2 regions of the Streptomyces sp. 71268 genome follow, and region 2 is predicted to be linked to the other one. Evidence: riboswitches for the same ligand, from Rfam matches in the RefSeq annotation. Region 2 holds a riboswitch; the other holds the start of a gene.

Region 1 (11,032 bases), 3.4 Mb from region 2:
CGAGTCGTCACGGGGGACGCCGTTCGTCACGGGCCGTGCGCGATGGACGCCGCGCTACGGGCGGTGCGCTACGGGCGGTGCGCTACGGGTGGAGCCCGCTGACGGGCGCCGCGACGACGGTACGGGCCCGGGTGGCGGGCTGGGTGCCGTCCACGGGCAGCACCTCGGGGGAGAGCGCGGCTGCGCGGGCGGCGGAGGCCGTCATGCGGCGCCGGTGATGGCGCCGGCACAGCACCTCGTAGCCCACCTCGGTGGCGCCGTCGGCGCCGGCCGCGCCGGTCTCGGCCGCGTCCCGCGCGGCGTCCGGCGCACTCGTCGGGTCGGCGGCGTCGGTCCCCTCGCCGTGGGCCGGCTTGTGCACGTCACCGACGACGACCTGCGCCCCCTCGACGACCATCCGGCCGCCCACGGTGCGCGCGTTGTGCGTGGCGCGGGCGCCGCACCAGCACAGCGCCTCGACCTGGAGCACCTCGATCCGGTCGGCGAGCTCGACCAGCCGTTGCGAGCCGGGGAAGAGCTTGCTGCGGAAGTCGGTGGTGATGCCGAAGGCGAAGACGTCGAGACCCAGGTCGTCGACGATGCGGGCGAGTTGGTCGATCTGTTCCGAGGCGAGGAACTGGGCCTCGTCGGCGATCACGTAGTCGGCCCGGCCGCCCGCGCTCAACTGCGCGACGAGGTAGGCGTAGAAGTCGAAGCCCTCGTGCGCCTCGATGGCGTCGGTCTCCAGTCCGAGCCGGGAGGAGAGGCGGCCCTCCCCCGCCCGGTCGTCCCGGGTGAAGATCATGCCCTGGAGACCGCGTGCCGAGCGGTTGTGCTCGATCTGCAGAGCGAGCGTGGACTTTCCGCAGTCCATCGTTCCGCTGAAGAAAACCAGCTCGGACATGGGGGAACACGGGCCTTTCGGTCGTTGTGGGTGTCACGGCGCCGTCCCGCGCCTCGTCGCCCGCGCCGGGTCGCGCGGGGATGCCGTACGCGGGCGCGGGCGCCGGGCGCGCGGCCGATGAGCTACGTGCGTACTTCGAGGAGCGGCACGAGTTGTTCGACGGGGGTCATGGAGCCGTGCAGGCCGACCATGGCCGACTCGTTCGGCTCGGTGCGGCTGGCCACGATGGCGACGTCGTCGCGGGCGGCGGCGACCACGTCCCCGATGCGCCCGTACACCCGCTCGTCCACCCCGTCCCCCGGCCGTCCGAACCAACCGGCCGCGATGGCCTCGTCCCGGCTGGCCACCCACATCCGGTCGCCGAGCACCTCGCGCCAGACGGCGAGCACGTCCCCGGCCGCTCCCGGCACGGCGTACACATGGCGGGCCCGGCCCTCGCCGCCGAGCAGGGCGACGCCCGCGCGCAGCTCCCAGTCCTCGTCGAAGTCGATGCGCGAGTCCGGGTCGAAGGGCAGGTCGATCATGCCGTGGTCGGCGGTGACGTAGAGCGCGGAGCGCGGCGGCAACTGCTCGGCGAGCCGCTGCGCGAGCCCGTCCACGTACATCAACTGGCCGCGCCAGTCCTCGGAGTCCACGCCGAACCGGTGCCCCTTGCCGTCCACCTCGCTGTAGTACGTGTAGACCAGGGTGCGCCCGGCGGCGCCGGTCTGGGTCGCGGCGAAGTCCATCCGCTCCTCGCCGGAGAGCCGGCCGTGGAAGGTGCCGCCGCTGAGCGCGATCTTGGTGAGCGGGGTGTGCTGGAAGGCGGGCGCGGACACCTGGCAGGTGTGCACGCCGGCGGCGTCGGCGAGTTGGAAGACCGTCGGGTACGGCTGCCAGGCGTGCGGGTCGGTCCACGGCTGCCAGCGGAGCTGGTTCATCAGCGCCCCGGTGGCCGGGTCGGCGACCGTGTAGCCGGGCAGGCCGTGCGCGCCGGGCGACAGCCCCGTGCCCACCGAGGCCAGCGAGGTCGCGGTGGTGGAGGGGAAGCCGGCGGTCAGCGGGCGGCCCGTGCCGTTTCGGGAGCTGGCGAGGAGCGAGGTCAGGAACGGCGCCTCGGCGGGGTGTGCCCGCAGCAGCTCCCAGCCGAGCCCGTCGATGAGGAAGACGCACACCCGGTCGGCCGGCGCCAGCTCCAGGCCCGGCGTGCCGGTGAGGCCCGGCACCTCCTGGCCGACCACGACGGCGGGCAGCAGATCGCTGAGCGAGCCCGTGCCGTACTGCGGCAGCGGGGCGGTGGCGGGGTCGAGGGTCTCGCCCTGGGGCTGCCACTCGGGCCAGGCCGCACTGGTGGCGGGACCCGTACTGGAGTCGGACATCAGCGGCTGGTCGCCGTGGTCGCCTCGGACAGCGCCTGTGCGAACGCCAACGTCTGGCGCACGCTGTCGGGCCCGTCGCCCGCCTCGCTCACGCGCAGCGACAGGTCGTCGGCGGTGGACGAGCCGGTGTAGCCGTGGTCCGCCTCGCAGTTGGGGTCCCCACAGCTCGCGGGCTCCAGGTCGAGCCTGCTCACCGCGCCCCAGCCGATGGTGAGCACCACTTCGCGAGGCAGCGTGCCCGGCGCGTACGACTCGGGGTTGGCGACGACGCGGCTGAGCACCACCGAGGAGATCCGGTTGAGCTTCACGGACTCGGTGGAGGTCGTGGCGTACGGGGTCGCGGAGCTGTCGTCGGCGGCCTGCTCGTCGGTGTGGCTCACGATGAAGCGGGTGGCGGTGAGCACGAGGACCGTGACGTGGCGGCGGACCTCGTTGGAGTCGAAGGTCGTCTCCTGGTGAACCAGGAAAGCCACCACCGGTTCGCCGCCCACGGCGGCCTCGACCGCCTCGGCAACGAGGGCCGGGTAGTAGCCGCTGCGCTCGATCGCCGCGCGCAGCCCCTGGGTCGTCGTACCGGTCTTCGCCATGCCTCCCATCCTACGGGCCCAGGCCGGTCCCCATCCCCTCCCCTGTCGCCACCCGCGTCGAGCCGCCCGCGCCACCGGGCCCCGGCCGGCCCGCCACGCGCCCGCGCCGGGCCCGGGGGCGGCGCCGGCTCAGTAGGCGGGGAGGTGGCGCGGGCCGAGGTCCGTACGGACCGGGGGCGGGGCCAGCCGCAGGGACGCGCCCAGCACGGACAGCCCGCGCGGGGCCACGACCACCGGCTCCAGGTGCACGGCCACCACCTCGGGGTGGTCGTCGACCAGCCGGGAGACGCGCAGCAGCAACTCCTCCAGGGCCGCGGTGTCCACTGGTCGCGAACCGCGCCAGCCGAACAGCAGCGGCGCGGTGCGCACCGACCTGATCAGCTCGGCGACGTCGCGGTCGGTGGCCGGTATGAGCCGGTGGGCGGTGTCGCCGAGCAGTTCGGAGGGGGCGCCGGCCAGACCGAAGGAGAGCACGGCTCCCGCGGCCGGGTCGATGGCGGCTCGGACCACCGTGTCCACGCCGCGCGGGGCCATCCGCTGGACGACCAGGCGCAGCTCGTCGGGGCCGCCGAGCAGGCTGGTCAACTCGGCGTAGGCCCGGCGCAGTTCCCGCTCGCCGCCGAGGTCGAGCCGGAAGGCGCCGAGGTCGGCGCGGTGTCGCAGGTGGGGGGCGGTGGGCTTGAGGGCCACCGGGTAGCCGAGGCGGGCGGCGGCCCGCGCCGCGCTGTCGGGGTCCGGCGCGGGCAGGGCGGGCAGCACGCTGATGCCGTAGCGGGCCAGCAGGCGCTGGGTGTCCGGCGCGGAGAGCGCGAAGCTGCGCGCCGGGTTGCGGGCGCGCCCCCGCTCCCCGGCGGGCCGGGCGACCCGCGCGGTGCCGGGCGCGGCGGGTCCGGTGGGGTGGGCGGACTGCCGGGACGCTCCGGCGGGTGGCGGGGGCGCGGCTGCCGCCGGGACGGGGGGCGCGTCGGGGGTCGTGGGCGGGGGCGGGGGTGCGACGGGGCTCGGGGGCGGGGGCGGGGCCTGCTCGGCGTCCTCGTGGGCGTGCGCGGCGAGCAGTACGTCGATGTCGGCCCCGGCGCCGGTCTCGTCGATGTCGTCGTACTCGGGCACCCGGCCCGGCTCGGCGGCCTGGCGCCGCCAGTGCGCGTACCGCACGGCCTCGGCCAGCGCGCGCACCGCGCGCTCGGCCGCCGGATACGCCGGCACGCGGCCCCCGCCCACCGGGCCGTCCGACGCGGCGGGCGAGCCGGCCACGGGCCCGCCACCCGTGGCGGGGGCGCCCGCGAGGTCTCCGGCGGGGGGCTCGCCGGTCACGGGCGGGCGCTCCCGCCACGGGTCCGGGGGGCCGGGCCGGGCCAGCTCGGCGGCCAGGCCCGGGATCTCCAGGTGCACCACGACCACCGGCTTGGGCACGCCGCTCGCGGCGGCCGACTCCCGGATCGCCCGCGCCAGCTCCGTGGCGGGCTCCTCGTCGACGGCGGGGATGGCCGTGACGACGACGGCGTCGCACAGGTCGTCGGCCAGGGCCCGATCGAGGGCCGCGCGGAAGTCGGCGGGCTGGGCGGCCGTGGTCAGGTCGAGCGGCGGCAGCGGGCGCAGGCCCTCGGTCAGGCACGCGTCGTAGCTGATCAGGCCGAGCGACTCCGAGTTGCCGAGGATCGCCACCCGGGGGCCGCGCGGCAGGGGCTGCGCGGCCAGGAACAGGCCCACGTCGGCCAGCTCGGTGACCGTGTCCACGCGGATGACGCCCGCCTGTCGGAACAGCGCGGAGACCGTGGCGTCGGGGATGCGGGTCGTGGGCACCGCGTGCCCGGGGGGTTCGCTGCCGCTGTGCCGGGCGCCCTTGACGACCACGACCGGCTTGAGGGCCGCGGTGCGCTTGGCGAGCCGGGTGAACTTACGGGGGTTGCCGATGGACTCCAGGTACAGCAGCGCGACGTGCGTGTGGGGGTCGTCGTGCCAGTACTGGAGCAGGTCGTTGCCCGAGACATCGGCCCGGTTGCCGGCCGAGACGAAGGTGGAGATGCCGAAGAGGCCGGAGCCGCGCCGGTGCAGCCCCGACAGCAGGGCGATGCCGATCGCGCCGGACTGGGTGAACAGGCCCAGGTTGCCGGCCGGTGGCATCTGGGGCGAGAGGGAGGCGTTCATCCGCACCCCGTCGGCCGTGTTGATGATCCCCAGGGCGCCGGGGCCGATCAGCCGCATCCCGTACGACCTGACCTGCCGGACCAGCTCCCGCTGTCGCTCCAGGCCCGTCGGCCCGCTCTCGGCGTACCCGGAGGAGACCACGACCAGGCCCTGCACGCCGCGCTCACCGCAGTCGGCGACCACGGCGGGCACCTGCTCGGCCGGGACCGCGATGACGGCCAGGTCCACCGGCTCCTCGATGTCGCGCAGCGAGCGGTAGGCGGCGACGCCCGGCGGCTCGTCGGCGGAGGCCCCGTCGGTGGGGTGCCCGTCGGTGGGGGCCCCTTCGGCGGGGGGCCCGGCCGGCTCCGCGCCGGGGTGCTCCGGTGTCGCACCGACCGCGTCGGGTGCGCCGGGTGCGCCCGCCCTCACCCGTGGCGCGGCTTCGGCGGCGCGGCGGGCCTGGGCCAGGTCGGCGCCCGTCAGCCACGAGCGCCCCGGAGCGAAGGCGTGGTTGACCGCGCACACCCGGCCCGTGTAGCCGCCGCTCAGCAGGTCCACGAGGACCGCCCGGCCGGCGCCGCCGGGCCGGCGGCTGGCCCCGACGACCGCGACCGAACCGGGCGCGAGCAGCCGCTGCACGGAGCGGGCCTCGGCACGCTGCTCCCGGGCGCGCATGACGGCCAGCGACCGGGCCGTGGGTTCGAGGTCGAACTCCAGTCGGACGACGCCGTCCTCGAAGCTGCGCTGCTGGGTGTAGCCCGCGTCCGTGAACACCTTGATCATCTTGGTGTTGGCGGGGAGCACCTCGGCGGCGAAGCGGCGGATGGCGCGCTCCCTGGCGACGGCGGCGATGTGTTCGAGCAGGGCGGAGGCGACGCCGCGCCCCTGGTGGGCGTCCTGCACGAGGAAGGCGACCTCGGCCTCGTCCGCCGGCGCCGACGAGGGGCGGCCGCGCTCGTCGATGCGGTCGTACCGGACCGTGGCGATGAACTCGTCGCCGACCGTCGCCGCCAGGCCGACCCGGTTCACGTAGTCGTGGTGGGTGAAGCGGTGCACATCGCGGTCGGAGAGCCGGGGGTAGGGGGCGAAGAAGCGGTAGTACTTGGACTCGTCCGAGACCCGCTCGTAGAAGTCGACCAGGCGCTGGCCGTCGTCGGGCGTGATGGGGCGGATCTGGGCGGTGCCGCCGTCGCGGAGCACCACGTCCGCTTCCCAGTGCGTCGGATAGGCGTGCTCGGGCGGCGTTTCCATGGCTCCAAGACTAGGCGGGGGCACCGACAACGGTCCGACTCGCGCTCAGCGTTGCGCCGGGGCAGGCTGTGGAAGGGCTTCGCCAGAGCACTCCGCACCCCGTGAGAGACTGGTCTAGACAACAGCAACCACCTGAAGGGCAACACCATGGTTGAGCGCCGCGTCACCGTCGGCTGGGCAGAGGGCCTGCACGCTCGCCCCGCGTCCATCTTCGTCCGCGCCGCGACGGCCTCCGGCGTCCCCGTGACGATCGCCAAGCCGGACGGCACCCCGGTCAACGCCGCCTCGATGCTCGCCGTGCTCGGCCTCGGCGCGCAGGGCGGCGAGGAGATCGTGCTCGCATCGGAGGCCGACGGCTCCGAGGCCGCGCTCGACCGGCTGGCCAAGCTCGTCGCCGAGGGGCTTGAGGAGCTTCCGGAGACGGTCTGAGTCGCTTTTCAGCACCCTGCGAAGCCGCGGTGATCCCCCTGGGACGTCACCGCGGCTTCGTCGTTTCCGCCCCGGGAAGGGGCGTGCGCTGTCGTACGGGCGCCGCCGCGGCGCGCGGCCGCGCGCCGGCCCCCGTGGCCCGGGCCCGAGCCGAGACGCGCCGAGGGCCCCGGCTCGGTGCCGGGGCCCTCGGTGTGGGACGTGCGGGGGCCGGGCGGGGTGGCCCGGCCTCGCCTCAGATGTTGACGCCGTGGGAGCGCAGGTAGGCGACGGGGTTGATGTCCGAGCCGTACTCGGGCGACGTGCGGGCCTCGAAGTGCAGGTGCGCGCCGAAGGAGTTGCCCGTGTTGCCGGCGAGACCGATCTGCTCGCCGGGGGCCACGCTCTGGCCCACCGAGACGGAGATCGAGTCGAGGTGCCCGTACTGCGTGTAGGTGCCGTCGTTCATCTTGATCACGACGTTGTTGCCGTACGCGCCGCCCCAGCCGGCCTCGACGATGGTGCCGGCGCCCACGGCGCGCACCGAGGTGCCGGTGCTGGCGTGGAAGTCGACGCCGGTGTGGCTGCCGGAGGACCAGGCGCCACCGGACGCCTGGTACTGCGTCGAGACGTACGAGCCCGCGACCGGCAGGACGTAGGAGCCCACCGCGGGACGCTCGGCGGTACGCGACGCGCGCGTGTCCACGACCTCGCTGGCGCGGGTCTCCTCGGCCTCGCGCTCCGCGGCGGCCCGTGCCTCGGCCGCCTTCTTCGCGGCGGCCTTCTTCTTCGCGGCCTCGGCGGCGGCCTTGCGCTTGGCCTCCTCCGCCTTCTTCTTCATCTCGGCGGCGTGCTCGGCGGCCTGCTGGCGCGCCTCTTCCTCGGCCTGCTGCTCGGCCGCGGCCTGCTCGGCGGCGGAGTACTGGGCGTCGGCCTGGGCGCCGATCTTGTCCGCGATGTCCTCGTTCAGGGTCGCGGCCTGGCGCAGGCCGGTGTCCTGGAGCTCGGGGACGCCGTCGGCGCCCGGGGCGGCCATCGCGGGAGCGGCTATGCCGGCGACGACGCCGGTGGCCGCGAGGGTGGCCATGCCCGCCGCGTTCGCGCTGGTACGGACAAAGCGGCTGGGGCGACGGTGCCGCCCAGTGGCACGGGTGAACGCCATGCGGAGGCGTACTCCTTTCCTTCCTTCTCGCCTACCGGGTTAGCTGACGGGTTCGGAGCAGGAAGGTCTCCTACGGTCACCACGCCTCTCGCGAGGATGGCGGCCGATTCACCCCAGGGGACTTGGGTCCCCGGCTCCCCTGGCTCGCGCCATAAGGGACTCGGCGATGGTTGCCCGGTGCCACGGGTGTGGCGAAGGTGTGACGGACAACGGGGCTGACGCTAAGCGGGACGTCTTTTGATCGGCAAACAGAACCGGCCGTTTGTTGCGCACGCCACACGGCAGACAGGCAGCCTCTCCCGCAAAACAGACAAACCGAGAGGCCCCGGCATCCCACTTGACACCAGGGCCTCTTAACGGCTCATCAGCAACAGGAGTCCCAGACTCCGCCACGGACACCCGGGGCAATCCGGGCGCCCATGGCGCTCTCTGGGGCACGGTCAGCTATCGGGCACCGTTGCCCGCGCCCTCGCGTACGCCACCCGGCTCCACGGCCCGCGTGCCGGCCCGCGCCTGCCGGCCCGCGCGGCCCGGCGCCCCGGGGCCACGGCAGCCGCCCCGCGCCCGGGGCGCCGGTCGGCGCGCCGACCGGCGCCCCGGGCGCGGGCACCACGGGCGCGGACGGCACGGGACCGAGCCCGGGCCGGGCGGCGCCTGACGGCCCGCCAGCCCGGCTCGGCCGCCGGGGCGCGCGCCGCTAGCCGCTCACCACCCGTACGTCCCCGATGCCCAGCGCCTTCACCGGCTCGGCGATCACCGAGGCGTCGCCGACCAGCACGGTCACCAGCCGGTCGGTGGGGAAGGCGGCGACGGCCGCGGCGGTCGCCTCGACCGTGCCGGTCTCCGCGAGCCGCCGGTAGAGGTGGGCCTGGAAGTCGTCCGGCAGGTGCTGCTCCACCTGATCGGCGAGGGTGCCCGCGACCGAGGCGGCCGTCTCGTACTTCAACGGGGCGATCCCCACCAGGTTCTGCACGGCCACGTCGCGCTCGTCGTCCGTGAGCCCGTCGGCGGCCAACGTGCGCAGCACCTTCCACGCGTCCTCGAGCGCCGGGCCCGTCACCTCGGTGGCCACCGAGCCGCTGATGGCCAGGAGGGACAGGCCCGTGCCCTCCGGCGTGGAGCGCAGGACCTGGGCGAAGGCCCGCACGCCGTAGGTGTAGCCCTTCTCCTCGCGCAGCACCCGGTCGAGCCGGGAGGTGAGGGTGCCGCCCAGGCAGTAGGTGCCGAGCGTCTGGGCGGGCCAGACCTGGTCGTGCCGGTCGGCGCCGACCCGGCCGATGAGCAGTTGGGTCTGCACCGCGCCCGGCCGGTCCACGATGACGACCCGGCCGGTGTCGTTGGCGGTGACGGTGGGCACCGGGCGGGGCGCGGCCGTGTCGCCGCTCCAGGCGCCCAGCGTGTCGGCCAGCGCCTGGTCGAGGTCGACGCCGGTGAGGTCGCCGACGACGACGGCGGTGGCCGTGGCCGGGCGCACGTGGGCCGCGTAGAAGGCGCGCACGGCGGCGGCGTCCACGCGCGCGACCGACTCCTCGGTGCCCTGGCGCGGCCGGGACATCCGGGAGTCGGCCGGGAAGAGCTCCTTGGACAGCGTCATCGCGGCCCGCCGGGCCGGGTTGGCCAGCTCGTGCGGGATCTCGTCGAGCCGGTTGCGCACCAGCCGCTCGATCTCGCCCTCCGGGAAGGCGGGGGCGCGCAGGGCGTCGGCGAGCAGCCCGAGCGCCTTCGTCAGCCGGGAGGCGGGGACCTCCAGGGAGACGCGCACGCCGGGGTGGTCCGCGTAGGCGTCCAGGGTGGCGCCGCAGCGCTCCAGCTCGGCGGCGAACTCCTCGGCCGAGTGCCGGTCGGTGCCCTCCGACAGCGCCCGCGCCATGATGGTGGCCACGCCTTCGAGCCCCTGCGGCTCGGCCTCCAGCGGTGCGGCGAGGCTGACCTCGACCGCGACGACCTGCTGGCCGGGGCGGTGGCAGCGCAGCACGGTCAGGCCGTTGGGCAACTGGCCGCGCTCGGGCGCCGGGAAGGCCCACGGCCTGGCCTGGCCCGGCTGCGGCTGGGGGTGGAACTGCATGCTCGTCACGGTGGTGTCCGTCGCGTTCGTCTGCGTCGCGGTCGTGGTTGCGGCGTCGCTCACCGGCCGGCCCCTTCCTCGTTGTCCTCGGTCGCTGCGTCGGCCACGTCGGCCGCGGTCGCGGTGGGTGCCGCCCGCACGACGTCGGCCGGCTCGGTGGGCTCCGCGCCCTCGTCGCCCTCGCCGTCCTCGGCGGCCTCGGCGGCCTCGATCGGCTCGTAGACGAGGACCGCGCGGTTGTCGGGGCGCAGTCGGGCCGCGGCGACGGCCCGCACCTCGTCGGCGGTGATGTCCAGGACCCGGCCCACGGCGCTCAGCGCGAGCTGCGGGTCACCGAAGAGGACCGCGTAGCGGCACAGTTCGTCGGCCCGGCCGCCGACCGTGGCCAGTCGGTCCAGCCACTCGCGCTCAAGCTGCGCCTGGGCCCGCTCCATCTCCTCCGGGCTCGGGCCCTCGGCGGCGAAGCGCGCCAGCTCCTCGTCCACCGCCGCCTCGATGGCGGGCACCTCCACGCCGCCCGAGGTCTTGACGTCCAGCCAGCCGAGCGAGGGCGCGCCGGCCAGGCGCAGCAGCCCGAAGCCGGCCGCGACGGCCGTGCGGTCGCGCCGCACCAGTCGGTTGTGCAGGCGCGAGGACTCGCCGCCACCGAGCACGGTCAGCGCCAGGTCGGCGGCGTCCGCCTCCCGGGTGCCGTCGTGCGGCAGCCGGTAGGCGGCCATCAGGGCGCGCGCGGGCACCTCCTCGCGCACCTCCTCGCGCAACTGCGCGCCGATGATGTCGGGCAGCGCGCCGTCCCGTGGGGTGGGCTTGCCGTCGTGCGCCGGAATGCTGCCGAAGTACTTCTCGACCCAGGCCAGGGTCTGCTCGGGGTCGATGTCCCCGACGACGGCGAGTACGGCGTTGTTGGGCGCGTAGTACGTGCGGAAGAACTGCCGCGCGTCCTCCAGCGAGGCCGCGTCCAGGTCCGCCATCGAGCCGATGGGGGTGTGGTGGTACGGGTGGCCCTCCGGGTAGACCATCGCGGTCAGCCGCTCGAAGGCGGTGCCGTAGGGCACGTTGTCGTACCGCTGGCGGCGCTCGTTCTTCACCACGTCCCGCTGGTTCTCCATGCTCTCCTCGTCGAGCGCGGAAAGCAGCGAGCCCATCCGGTCGGCCTCCAGCCACAGGGCCAGCTCCACCTGGTGGGTG
Region 2 (11,032 bases):
TTCGAGGGGTGAACGCTCCTCGAACGTCGGCCCCCCAGGCCGCCCCCGGCACCGGCCGACTCGTCCTGCTCACCACCACCCACCGGGTCGCGCCGGGCCTGTTGTCCTGGCCCGCGTGGCAGACGCTGCGCGCGGCGGACCGGGTGCTGTGCGCCGACGCGGACCACCCCCAACTCCCGTACCTGCGGGACGCGGGGATCGCCGTCGAGATCGCCGAGGCCGACGCCCGCACCCTGGTGGCGTACTGCGTCGCCGACGCCCCCGCCGCCGCTGACGGTGGGGCGCATGCCGATGATCGGGCTCATGGCGACGATGAGGCCGAGGCGACCGCCGGCGGGCACACCGTCGTCGTGGTGACCTCGGCCGCCGGCGAGTCCGCCCTCACCAACGAGCTGGCCGCCCTCGCCGGCTCGGGCCGCGCCGCCGTGCCCGACCTGGAGCTGCTGCCCGGCTCGTACGACCTGCCCGGGGCGCGCCTCCTGGACCTGGTGCAGATCATGGACCAGATCCGGCTCGCCTGCCCGTGGAGCAGCCAGCGCACCCACCAGGACCTGGCCAAGTACGGCATCGAGGAGGCGTACGAGCTGGTCGAGGCCATCGAGGCCGGGGACCGCGACGAGCTGCGCGAGGAACTCGGCGACGTGCTGCTCCAGGTCGTCTTCCACGCCCGCGTCGCGCAGGACGACCCGGCGGAGCCGTTCGGCATCGACGACGTCGCGGCCACCATCGTGGACAAGCTGGTCCGCCGCCACCCGCACATCTTCGGCGACGCGACCGCGCGCACGCCCGAGGAGGTCAAGGAGCTGTGGCTACGGACCAAGGCGGTCGAGAAGCAGCGCGGCTCGGTCACCGAGGGCGTCCCGCTCGGTCAGCCCGCGCTCGCGCTGGCCGCCAAGCTCGCGCTGCGGGCCCGTAAGGCCGGCATCTCCGCGTTGCCCGAGGGCCCCGGTGTCGGCTACGAGCTGCTGGCGCTCGCGGCCCGCGCCGAGGCGGCGGGCATCGACCCCGAGACGGCGCTGCGGGCCGCCGCGCGCACCTACCGGGACGCGATCCGCGCGGCGGAGGAGTCCGACGGGCGGGCGTCGGGCGCCACGGGGGCCGGGGAGTCGGCTGAGTAGCCGCCGCCCGGGCCCGCGCGGCGCCGCCCGTTACGGGCTCGGCGCGGCGGCCCGGGGCGCGGGCGGTGCCGCGAGGAGCAGCGCGCCGGCCGCGAGGGCCGCGCCCGCCACGCAGGTCGCCGGCCAGCCGCCCGCGGCCCACACGCCCGACGTGATCGCCGACCCCGCCGCGCCGCCGGCGAAGTAGCTGCTCATGTAGGCGGAGTTGAGCCGGTTACGGGCCTCGGGGCGCACCGCGTACACCAGGTTCTGGTTGCTGATGTGGACGCCCTGCACGGCCAGGTCCAGGGTCAGCACGCCGAGCAGCAGCGCGGCCACCGCCCACGGGCCGCCGGGGCCCGCGGCGAGCAGCGGCCCCCAGGAGAGCAGCAACAGCAGCGCGCCGACGCGGCTCACCTGGTGGGCCAGGCCACGGTCGGCCAGCCGGCCGCTGATCGAGGCGACGAGGGAGCTGGCCGCCCCCACCAGGCCGAGGAGTCCGATCGCCGAGTCGGACCAGCGGTAGTCGGGCCCGGAGAGCAGAAAGGTCATCGCGGTCCACAGGACGCTGAACGAGCCGAACGTCAGCGCCCCGATCGCCGCCCGCCGCCGCAGTACCGGCTCCTGCCCGAGCAGCGCGGCCGTCGAGCGCAGCAGCGCCGGGTAGCGGAGCGTGGAGGTGGGCCGCAGCCGGGGCAGGTAGCGGTGGAGCAGCACCGCGAGAATCGCCATCAGGGTGGCGTTGACCCAGTAGACGGTGCGCCAGCCACCGAGGTCGGCCAGCACGCCGGCCGCCGTGCGGGCCAGCAGGATGCCGAGCAGCAGCCCGGACATGACGGTGCCCACGGTGCGCCCGCGCTCGTGCGGCGCGGCGAGGGTGGCCGCGTACGGGACGACGACCTGGGCCGCGACCGAGGTGAAGCCGGTCAGAGCGGTGCCGACGAGGAGCAGGACCCCGTTCGGGGCGCTGGCGGTCACGGTGAGGAAGGCGGCGGTGGCCGCGGTGAGGCCGACCGCGAGCCGCCGCCGCTCGACCAGGTCACCGAGCGGGACCAGCAGGACCAGGCCGAGCCCGTAGCCCACCTGGGCCACCGTGACCACGAGCGCGGCCAGCGAGGAGCCGAGGCCCAGGTCGTCGCCGATGGTGTCGAGGAGGGGCTGGGCGAAGTAGTTGCCCGCCACGGACAGGCCGGCCGCCACCGACATCAGCAGCAACAGGCCGCGCCCGACGCCCGGCGCGCCCGCCTCCGGCTCGGCGCCGCCCGGCCCGTCGCCGCCTGAACCGGCCGCGTCCCGCACGGTGCCTCCCGTCCCGGCCGCTCGCGACCCGTCCTCGCGCGGTCCGCTCCCGTGCGACCCGGTCGCGTGTGACCCGCTTCCGCGCGCCCCGGTCGCGGGCGGCTTGGCCGCGTGTGACCCGCTTCCGCGCGCCCCGGACGCGTGGGTCTCGCTTCCGCGCGTCCCGGTCGCGGGCGGCCTGGCCGCGTCCGGCGCCGTCCTCCGTACGCCGTCGTCCCGCATGTTCTCCTCCGCCATCCTCGCCGCGCGCCTCCTGTCGGGCCGGTCGTGCCCCGCGCGTCGGGGCGCGGCGCCCGCCCGACCCTCCCCCGACGAGCACGGGGGCGTCCAGCGCTTAATCGCCCCGTCCGTCCTGCTCGCCGACGGTGGCCGGGGCGCCCGGGAGCCGCGTGCGGGCGGGGGAACCCGAGGCGCGTGCGCCGTTTTGTCCAGTTGGGCCGACTGAGCACGGACAAGAGGGGTACCCGTGGCCCATGAACATCCAGAGCATGGCCCCCACCACCGGTTATCCGACGGGCTCGGCCTCCGACGTGGTCGTCGAGCTCGCCGTCAAACGCGACCACCTGGTCGGCATCGCGCCCTTCGTGGCCGGGCTCGCCGTCGTCGCCGTGCTGATCCTGGCCGTGGTCTACGGTCTCCGCCGTCGAGACCGCGAGCCGCCGCCCCCGCAGGAGCCCCAGCGGCGCTCCGGCGCGTGGGAGACCTCCGAAGAACACCGCTCCGGCCACTGCCCACCGGACCACGGCCCCGGCCACCAGGAGGGTGAGGAGACCGGCTACGAAACCCAGCATCGGGTGCCGGACGAGGTGCCGAAGCACGACGGGCGGCACCGGATGATGCCGTACGAGTTCAAGGACCACGGCAACGAGGGCACCAGGCCCGCCCGCGAGGGCGAGTACACCGGCCGGCGCCGCCGCAAGTAACCCGCCGCTCCGCCGCCCCTTCGCCCGGCCGCCCCGGCGCCGCGCCACCGCGCCGGGGGCCGGCGCGGGGCGAGTAGCGTCGGAGGGTGCCCGAAGAAACCGCTCCCCGCCCGCCGGCCCCGACCTGCCCGCTGGCCCAGACCCCCGACCAGACCGCCGCGCGGGCCGCCGCCCACCACCCGCTCACCGACCCGCCGGCCCACGAGCCGCTGCCCGGCGGGGCGGCGCCCGACGCCCCCGGGCACCGCCCACCAGGCCCGCACACCCCCGAGTCGGACGCGTCCGGCTCAGCCGGACCGGGCTCAGAGGCGCCGGGCTCACGGTCGCCCGGCCCAGGGGCGCCCGGCTCAGGGGCGCCGGGCTCGGCCGGGTCGGGCCCGGCCGCGCCGGAGGCGGGCGCGTCGGGGGTCGGCGTGCCGCCGATGCCGCCGCTGTTCACGTGGGAGTTCGCCAGCGACCCGTACCCCGCGTACGCCTGGCTGCGCGAGCACGCCCCCGTCCACAAGACCACGCTGCCCAGCGGCGTCGAGGCGTGGCTCGTGACGCGGTACGCCGACGCCAGGCGGGTGCTGGCCGATCCGCGGCTGTCGAAGAACCCGCTGCGGCACAGCGCCGCCGCGCACGCCAAGGGACGGGTCGGCATTCCGGGGGAGCGCGGCGCCGACCTGATGACGCACCTGCTCAACATCGACCCGCCGGACCACACGCGGCTGCGCCGGCTGGTCTCCACCGCGTTCACACCGCGCCGCGCCGCCGAGTTCGCGCCGCGCGTGCGGGAGCTGACCGACCAGTTGATCGACGCGTTCGCCGAGCGCGGCAGCGCCGACCTGATCCACGAGTTCGCCTTCCCGCTCCCCATCTACGCCATCTGCGACATGCTCGGCGTCCCGCCCGAGGACCAGGACGACTTCCGGGACTGGGCGGGCATGATGATCCGGCACGGCGGCGGCCCGCGCGGCGGCGTGGCCCGCGCGGTGAGGAAGATCCGCGACTACCTCGCCGACCTCATCCACCGCAAGCGCGAGAACCTGGGCGACGACCTGATCTCCGGGCTCATCAGGGCCAGCGACCACGGCGAGCACCTGACCGAGAACGAGGCCGCGGCCATGTGCTTCGTCCTCCTGTTCGCCGGGTTCGAGACGACCATCAACCTCATCGGCAACGGCACCCTGGCCCTGCTGCGCCACCCCGCCGAGCGGGCCAGGCTCCAGGCCGCGCTGGCCACGGGGGACACCACGCTCCTGGACACCGGCGTGGAGGAGCTGCTGCGGTACGACGGGCCGGTCGAGCTGGCGACCTGGCGGTTCGCCACCGCGCCACTGACCATCGACGGGCAGCACGTCGCGACGGGCGAACCGGTCCTGGTGGTGCTCGCCGCCGCCGACCGCGACCCGCGCCGCTTCCCCGACCCCGACCGGCTCGACCTCTCCCGCCGCGACAACCAGCACCTGGGCTACGGCCACGGCATCCACTACTGCGTGGGCGCCCCGCTGGCCCGCATCGAGGCGCGCACCGCGATCGGCACCCTGCTGACCCGGCTGCCCGACCTCCGGTTGGACGCCGACCCGGACGAACTGCGCTGGCGCGGCGGCCTCATCATGCGCGGCCTGCGCACCCTGCCGGTCACCTTCACCCCACCCGGCGCTCCGGCCTCCTCTTAGTACGGCGACCCGCGACCGGGACCTCCTCCTGGTACGGCGGCCCGCGCGGGCGGCCTCCCCTTAGTACGGCGGCCCGCGCGGGCCGACTCCAGCGGCGTCGGCCTCCAACGGGGGCCTCCAGCGAGGTGACCTCCAGCCGGGCCGGGCCCGTGCGGTCGGCTACGTAGGGCGCGTACGGCGATGGGAGGAGGCGCCGTTGACGCGCCCGGGTGCCGGAAAGGGGCGGTGGGCGCCCCGTGCGCCGGCCGTTCGACGTGCCGGGCAGCGCGACGCCGACCGCCACTGCCGACCCCGCGCGCCCCGTGCCCCGTTCCTGACCTCCCGCGCCCCTCGGTACGGCCGCGCGCCGGGCCTTCGGCCGGCCGCCCGCGAGCGCGTTACGGCCCTGTGCTAGAGGGGCGGGCAAACGGGCGCGCACATCCGCGAACTGACGTACCGTCAGAGGTGTGATCGCCGCGTGACCTCCGCTACATCAGCTTGTGACGGTCCCGGGCCGGCAGTATGTTCGACCGTCAAAATCTGCCGCCAACCTGAGAGGCCACCGCATGCGATCCGGCAACGGCAAACATCGCCGCCCCCGTCAGGCCCCGGCCATCGTCGTCGCCGCGGGGGTGACCGGCGCGGGAATCGCCCTCCCGCTGCTCGGCGCCACCAGCGCCGGCGCCGCCGACACGGCCACCTGGGACCGCGTTGCCGAGTGCGAGAGCGGGGGCACCTGGAGCGCCAACGAGGGCAACGGGCGCTACGGCGGCCTCGGCCTGAGCCTGGACGCCTGGCAGCTCTACGGCGGCACGGACCACGCGCCCCGTCCGGACCTGGCCAGCCGCGCGCAGCAGATAGCCATCGCCCAGACGATCCTGTCCGAGCGCGGCCCCGTGGCGTGGAACGACTGCGCGCAGACGGCCGGCCTGACCGAGGACGGCGAGATCCCGGACGTCAACCCCGGCGACCCCAGCCACGACGACCGGGGCACCGACCGGGGCGACTACGGCCACGCCCCGAGCCCGAAGCCGGACGCGACCCCGGACGCGAAGCCCACCCCGGACGACGCCAAGCCGACCCCGACCGACGAGCGGGGCCCGGACGCCGAGTCGACGCCGGACGCCACGCCAGCCCAGGACAAGGCGCCCAGCCGGGGCGGCGAGCCCAGCCCCGACGCGTCCGCGCCCAGCGACGACGCGGAGCCCGCCGGGACGCCCCGTACCACCCCGAGCCCGAACCGGGGCGAGGAGCGGCCCGCCGACCGAGGCGAGGCCGGGCGCGAGACGCCCGACGCGCCGCGTGGCGACGGGGAGCGGCCCGGCGCCGGCGAGGGGGCGCGCGAGGACGGCGCGGGCACCGGCAAGCACCGCGGCGAGCCCCGCGAGGAGCCCGCCGACGCCCCGGGCCGCCCCGACGGCCGGGACGACGACCGACAGCGCCCCGAGGGCCGGCACGCCGACCGCAGCGAGCGCGGGCGCGTGGGCGACCGGTCGGACGGGGAGACGCGGAGTGAGCACCGGGTCCGGTCCGGTGACACGCTGTGGGCGATCGCCGAGCAGCACGAGACGCCGGGCGGTTGGCCGGCGCTCTACGAGGCCAACGAGAGCGTCATCGGGGACGACCCCGACCTGATCCTGCCCGGCCAGAAGCTCGACCTGGAGGCCACGGCGGACCGCTGATCGGTCGTCACTTTGGGTGTTTCACCCAGGTGTGCACCGATTCGCGAAAGTGAGACATGGGTCTCGTTCGATCTCCGGCGTGTCGTGCTTGTCCGTCCATCAGGTGCACTGTCTGACCTGCGGTGATGTGATTTTCTTGCGGGTAAACCCCACTGACTTTCCAGGGATGTTGGGGTTTGAGCACCCCGGGGATCTGTGATTACGGTCTTCATCGCTCGCCACCGCGGGCGCCACTGGTCGTCACGCCGAATCCTGCCGGCGGCCGGGGGGAACCGACGCGTCAAGCGCCGAAGGCAGGAGCGGGGGAACCACAGGTAAGTGCCGGACGGTCCGTGAAACGAGGGGGCTGAACGGCTTGGGGTGAAGCCGCGGGAAACCGCGGCCGGGCAACTCACAGTCCGAACCCGACAGCTCACCTCGTAGGCGTCGGTGAGGAAACCAACATGCTGATTTCCAAGGGCAAGCACCGCCGTCCGTCCAAGGCCACCCGCATCGCCACGCTCGCCGGTGTCACCGGTGCCGCCGTCGCCGTGCCGCTGATGGGGGCCACCGGCGCCAACGCCGCCACCACCGGCCAGTGGGACCAGGTCGCCCAGTGCGAGTCGACCGGCAACTGGTCGATCAACACCGGCAACGGCTACTACGGCGGCCTGCAGTTCTCCGCCTCCACCTGGGCCGCGTACGGCGGCACCGCCTACGCCCCGACCGCCGACAAGGCGTCCAAGGCCCAGCAGATACAGATCGCCGAGAAGGTCCTGGCCAGCCAGGGCAAGGGCGCCTGGCCGCACTGCGGCGTCAACCTGACCCAGGGCGGCTACACCGCGCCCAAGCAGCAGGCCCCCAAGCAGCAGGCGCCGCAGCAGGCCGCGCCCAAGCAGCAGCAGGCCGCGCCGCAGCAGTCCGCGCCGAAGGCCGCCCCGAAGCACGCCGGCCCGCGCGCCTCGGACGACCAGGCCCCGAGCCGCAGCTCCGAGCGGTACGTGCCCAAGCACGCCGCCCCGAAGCAGGCCGCGCCGCAGCAGAGCGCCCCGAAGACGATCAAGAAGGGCGACGGCGAGTACAAGGTCGAGGCCGGCGACACCCTCGCCAAGATCGCCGAGGCCGAGAACGTCAAGGGTGGCTGGCAGAAGCTGTACGACCTCAACGACGAGATCGTCACCGATGCCGACCTGATCTTCCCGGGCCAGCAGCTCCACCTGAGCTGATCCCCGCCTCCGGCGCCCGGCCGGCTCCGCCCCAGAGCCGGCCCGGCGTCCGTCCCTCCCCGCCCCGGAGGGACCGCAGACCGCCCCGCCACGGTGCGCCCACCCCCGAGCGCATCGCGGCGGGGCTCCGCGTTTGCCACCCCGCGCGGGCCGCGCCCGGCCGAGCCGCCCCCGTACGCCGCCCGCACACGCCGTCCCGTACGCCCTCCCCGTACGCCCCCCCGCGACGCGCCACGCGCCGTCCGGCCGCCGTACGGGCCCCGCGCCGCCGCCGTACGGACGCCGGGCCGCCGCCGTCCGGACGGCGCCCGGTCGCCTGGGCCCGGTAGGCATGCCGCGGGCGCCTCGCGCGGACGTCCCGGCCGGCGCTGTCCGGGGCCGCGCGGCCGATTCGGTTGCGCCGTTCACCCATCGATCTGCGCTTTTGTCCCTCTTGTCGTCTCGTCCGGCGGGCGTGCGGCGAGCCGGGGTGCCGGGGCCGGTTAGGCTCGTGTCGCAGAAGCTCAGACCCACACGAAGGAGACCGCTCGTGCCGTCTATCGACGTCGTCGTAGCTCGCGAGATCCTCGACTCGCGAGGCAACCCCACGGTCGAGGTCGAGGTCGGCCTCGACGACGGCAGCACCGGCCGTGCTGCCGTGCCGTCCGGCGCCTCGACCGGCCAGTTCGAGGCCCTTGAGCTGCGGGACGGCGACAAGGCCCGCTACGGCGGCAAGGGTGTGGAGAAGGCCGTGCTCGCGGTCATCGAGCAGATCGGCCCGGAGCTGGTCGGCTACGACGCCACCGAGCAGCGCCTGATCGACCAGGCCATGTTCGACCTGGACGCCACGCCGGACAAGTCCTCGCTCGGCGCCAACGCCATCCTCGGCGTCTCGCTGGCCGTCGCGCACGCCGCCTCCGAGGCGTCCGACCTGCCGCTCTTCCGCTACCTCGGCGGCCCGAACGCGCACCAGCTCCCGGTGCCGATGATGAACATCCTGAACGGCGGCTCGCACGCCGACTCCAACGTGGACATCCAGGAGTTCATGATCGCCCCGATCGGCGCGGAGTCCTTCTCCGAGGCCCTGCGCTGGGGCGCCGAGGTCTACCACACGCTCAAGGGCGTCCTGAAGGAGCGCGGCCTGTCCACCGGCCTCGGCGACGAGGGCGGCTTCGCGCCGAACCTGGACTCCAACCGCGAGGCGCTCGACCTGATCGTCGAGGCCATCAAGAAGGCCGGCTACACCCCGGGCCAGGACATCGCGCTCGCGCTCGACGTCGCCGCGTCCGAGTTCTACAAGGACGGCGCCTACGCGTTCGAGGGCCAGTCGCGCAGCGCCGCCGAGATGACCGCGTACTACGCCGAGCTGGTCGCCGCCTACCCGCTGGTCTCCATCGAGGACCCGCTGAACGAGGAGGACTGGGACGGCTGGAAGACCCTCACCGACGAGCTGGGCGACAAGGTGCAGATCGTCGGCGACGACCTGTTCGTCACCAACCCGGAGCGCCTCGCCCGGGGCATCGACTCCGGCACCGCCAACGCCCTGCTGGTCAAGGTCAACCAGATCGGCTCGCTGACCGAGACGCTGGACGCGGTCGAGCTGGCCCAGCGCAACGGCTTCAAGTGCATGATGTCCCACCGCTCCGGCGAGACCGAGGACGTCACCATCGCCGACCTGGCCGTGGCCACCAACTGCGGTCAGATCAAGACCGGCGCCCCGGCCCGCTCCGAGCGCGTGGCCAAGTACAACCAGCTCCTGCGCATCGAGGAGATCCTCGACGACGCGGCCGTCTACGCGGGCCGCAGCGCCTTCCCGCGCTTCCGCTTCGAGGGCTGAGCCGGGCCGCGCCGCGCCCACCGCACGGCGAGCCCACCGCTTTTCCGTCCGTCCCCGGCCCCGGTCCCGTACCGTGGCCGGGGACGCACGTGTGTGCTGGCGGCGCGCGTTCGGCGGCCGGCGCACGCCGACCGACCAGGCGCACCCGTCCGAGCGCGCCCGGCTGACCGGTTGACGACGGCTGACCGCCGTCGTACGGCCGCTGACGGCCGCTCACGGACGACCTACGGACGAAGGGGTAAGACGTGCCCGCGGACCGGTTCTCCACCGCGACCAGGCTGAGGGCGCTCGGCGAGAACGCCGCGGCCCGGGTCTACCGGGCCCGCACCCGGGCCAGGCCGCCCCGCCGCGGCCGGCTCACCGGCCGCGCCGCGCTCCTCGCGCTCGTCGTCTGCTCGCTCGTCGTCGCGCTCGCGTACCCGATACGGCAGTACGTGTCGCAGCGCTCCGACATCGCCGACCAGCGCCGGCAGGCCGAGCGGATCCGTGAGGACGTCGAGCGGCTGCGCGACCGCAAGGCCCGCCTCGAGGACCCCGCGTATGTCGAGCGCCTGGCCCGCGAGCACCTGCACTACCTGCGCCCCGGCGAGACCGGGTACAGCATGCTGGGCCCGGGCGACGACGACGCCGAGCGCTCCGACGAGGACCGCTCCGCCGACCAGCCCTGGTACGGCAACCTGTGGGGCGAGGTCGACACGGCCGACGCCCAGCGCTGACCCACGGCGCCGGCCACCCCTCCCGTAACCCGCCCCACCACACCTGCCACGCCGCACCAGCCACCCCGTACCCGCCCCACCCGCCACCTCCGCCGCGCCCGTCGCATCCGGCGCGGCGGCCCGACGAACCGAAGAGAACCCTGCTCGCATGGAAACGCCCCCTCCGCAGACCGCACCCGCCGCCCCGACCGACGCGGACGTCGCCGCCGTCGGTGACCAGCTCGGCCGGGTCCCGCGCGGCCTGCGCGCGATCGCCCACCGCTGCCCGTGCGGCAACCCGGACGTCGTCGAGACCGCGCCCCGGCTGCCGGACGGCACGCCGTTCCCGACGCTGTACTACCTGACCTGCCCGCGCGCCGCCTCCGCCATCGGCACGCTGGAGGCCGAGGGCGTCATGAAGGAGATGACGGCGCGGCTGGCCACCGACCCGGAGCTGGCCGCCGCCTACCGCGCGGCCCACGAGGACTACATCGCCCGCCGGGACGCCGTCGAGGTCCTGGAGAACTTCCCGAGCGCCGGCGGCATGCCCGACCGAGTCAAGTGCCTGCACGTCCTCGTCGGCCACTCGCTGGCCGCCGGCCCCGGCGTGAACCCGCTGGGCGACGAGGCGATCGCGCTGCTGCCCGAGTGGTGGCGCAAGGGCCCGTGCGTCAC

Evidence for each region. A riboswitch is a leader RNA that binds a small molecule or an ion and turns the genes downstream of it on or off. The one in region 2 is predicted to bind cyclic di-AMP.
Region 1: it holds a riboswitch for cyclic di-AMP, as region 2 does, so the genes downstream of both, OYE22_RS06905 (M23 family metallopeptidase) here and OYE22_RS20990 (transglycosylase family protein) in region 2, are expected to answer to the same signal.

Annotation. Positions count from the first base shown of each region.
Region 1 covers NZ_CP114200.1:1,885,381-1,896,412, forward strand. Annotated here, with positions in the region: gene OYE22_RS06880 (thymidine kinase) at 83-883, opposite strand; gene OYE22_RS06885 (nucleotide pyrophosphatase/phosphodiesterase family protein) at 1,006-2,241, opposite strand; gene OYE22_RS06890 (DUF5998 family protein) at 2,241-2,828, opposite strand; gene OYE22_RS06895 (GNAT family N-acetyltransferase) at 2,958-6,209, opposite strand; gene OYE22_RS06900 (HPr family phosphocarrier protein) at 6,357-6,638, shown strand; gene OYE22_RS06905 (M23 family metallopeptidase) at 6,874-7,779, opposite strand; cyclic di-AMP (ydaO/yuaA leader) riboswitch at 7,793-7,955, opposite strand; gene OYE22_RS06910 (pitrilysin family protein) at 8,477-9,844, opposite strand; gene OYE22_RS06915 (pitrilysin family protein) at 9,904-11,032, opposite strand, start outside.
Region 2 covers NZ_CP114200.1:5,310,171-5,321,202, forward strand. Annotated here, with positions in the region: gene OYE22_RS20965 (MazG family protein) at 9-1,118, shown strand; gene OYE22_RS20970 (MFS transporter) at 1,149-2,396, opposite strand; gene OYE22_RS20975 (DUF6479 family protein) at 2,870-3,319, shown strand; gene OYE22_RS20980 (cytochrome P450) at 3,742-4,980, shown strand; gene OYE22_RS20985 (transglycosylase family protein) at 5,526-6,641, shown strand; cyclic di-AMP (ydaO/yuaA leader) riboswitch at 6,917-7,082, shown strand; gene OYE22_RS20990 (transglycosylase family protein) at 7,085-7,846, shown strand; gene eno (phosphopyruvate hydratase) at 8,376-9,662, shown strand; gene OYE22_RS21000 (septum formation initiator family protein) at 9,908-10,378, shown strand; gene OYE22_RS21005 (DUF501 domain-containing protein) at 10,527-11,032, shown strand, end outside.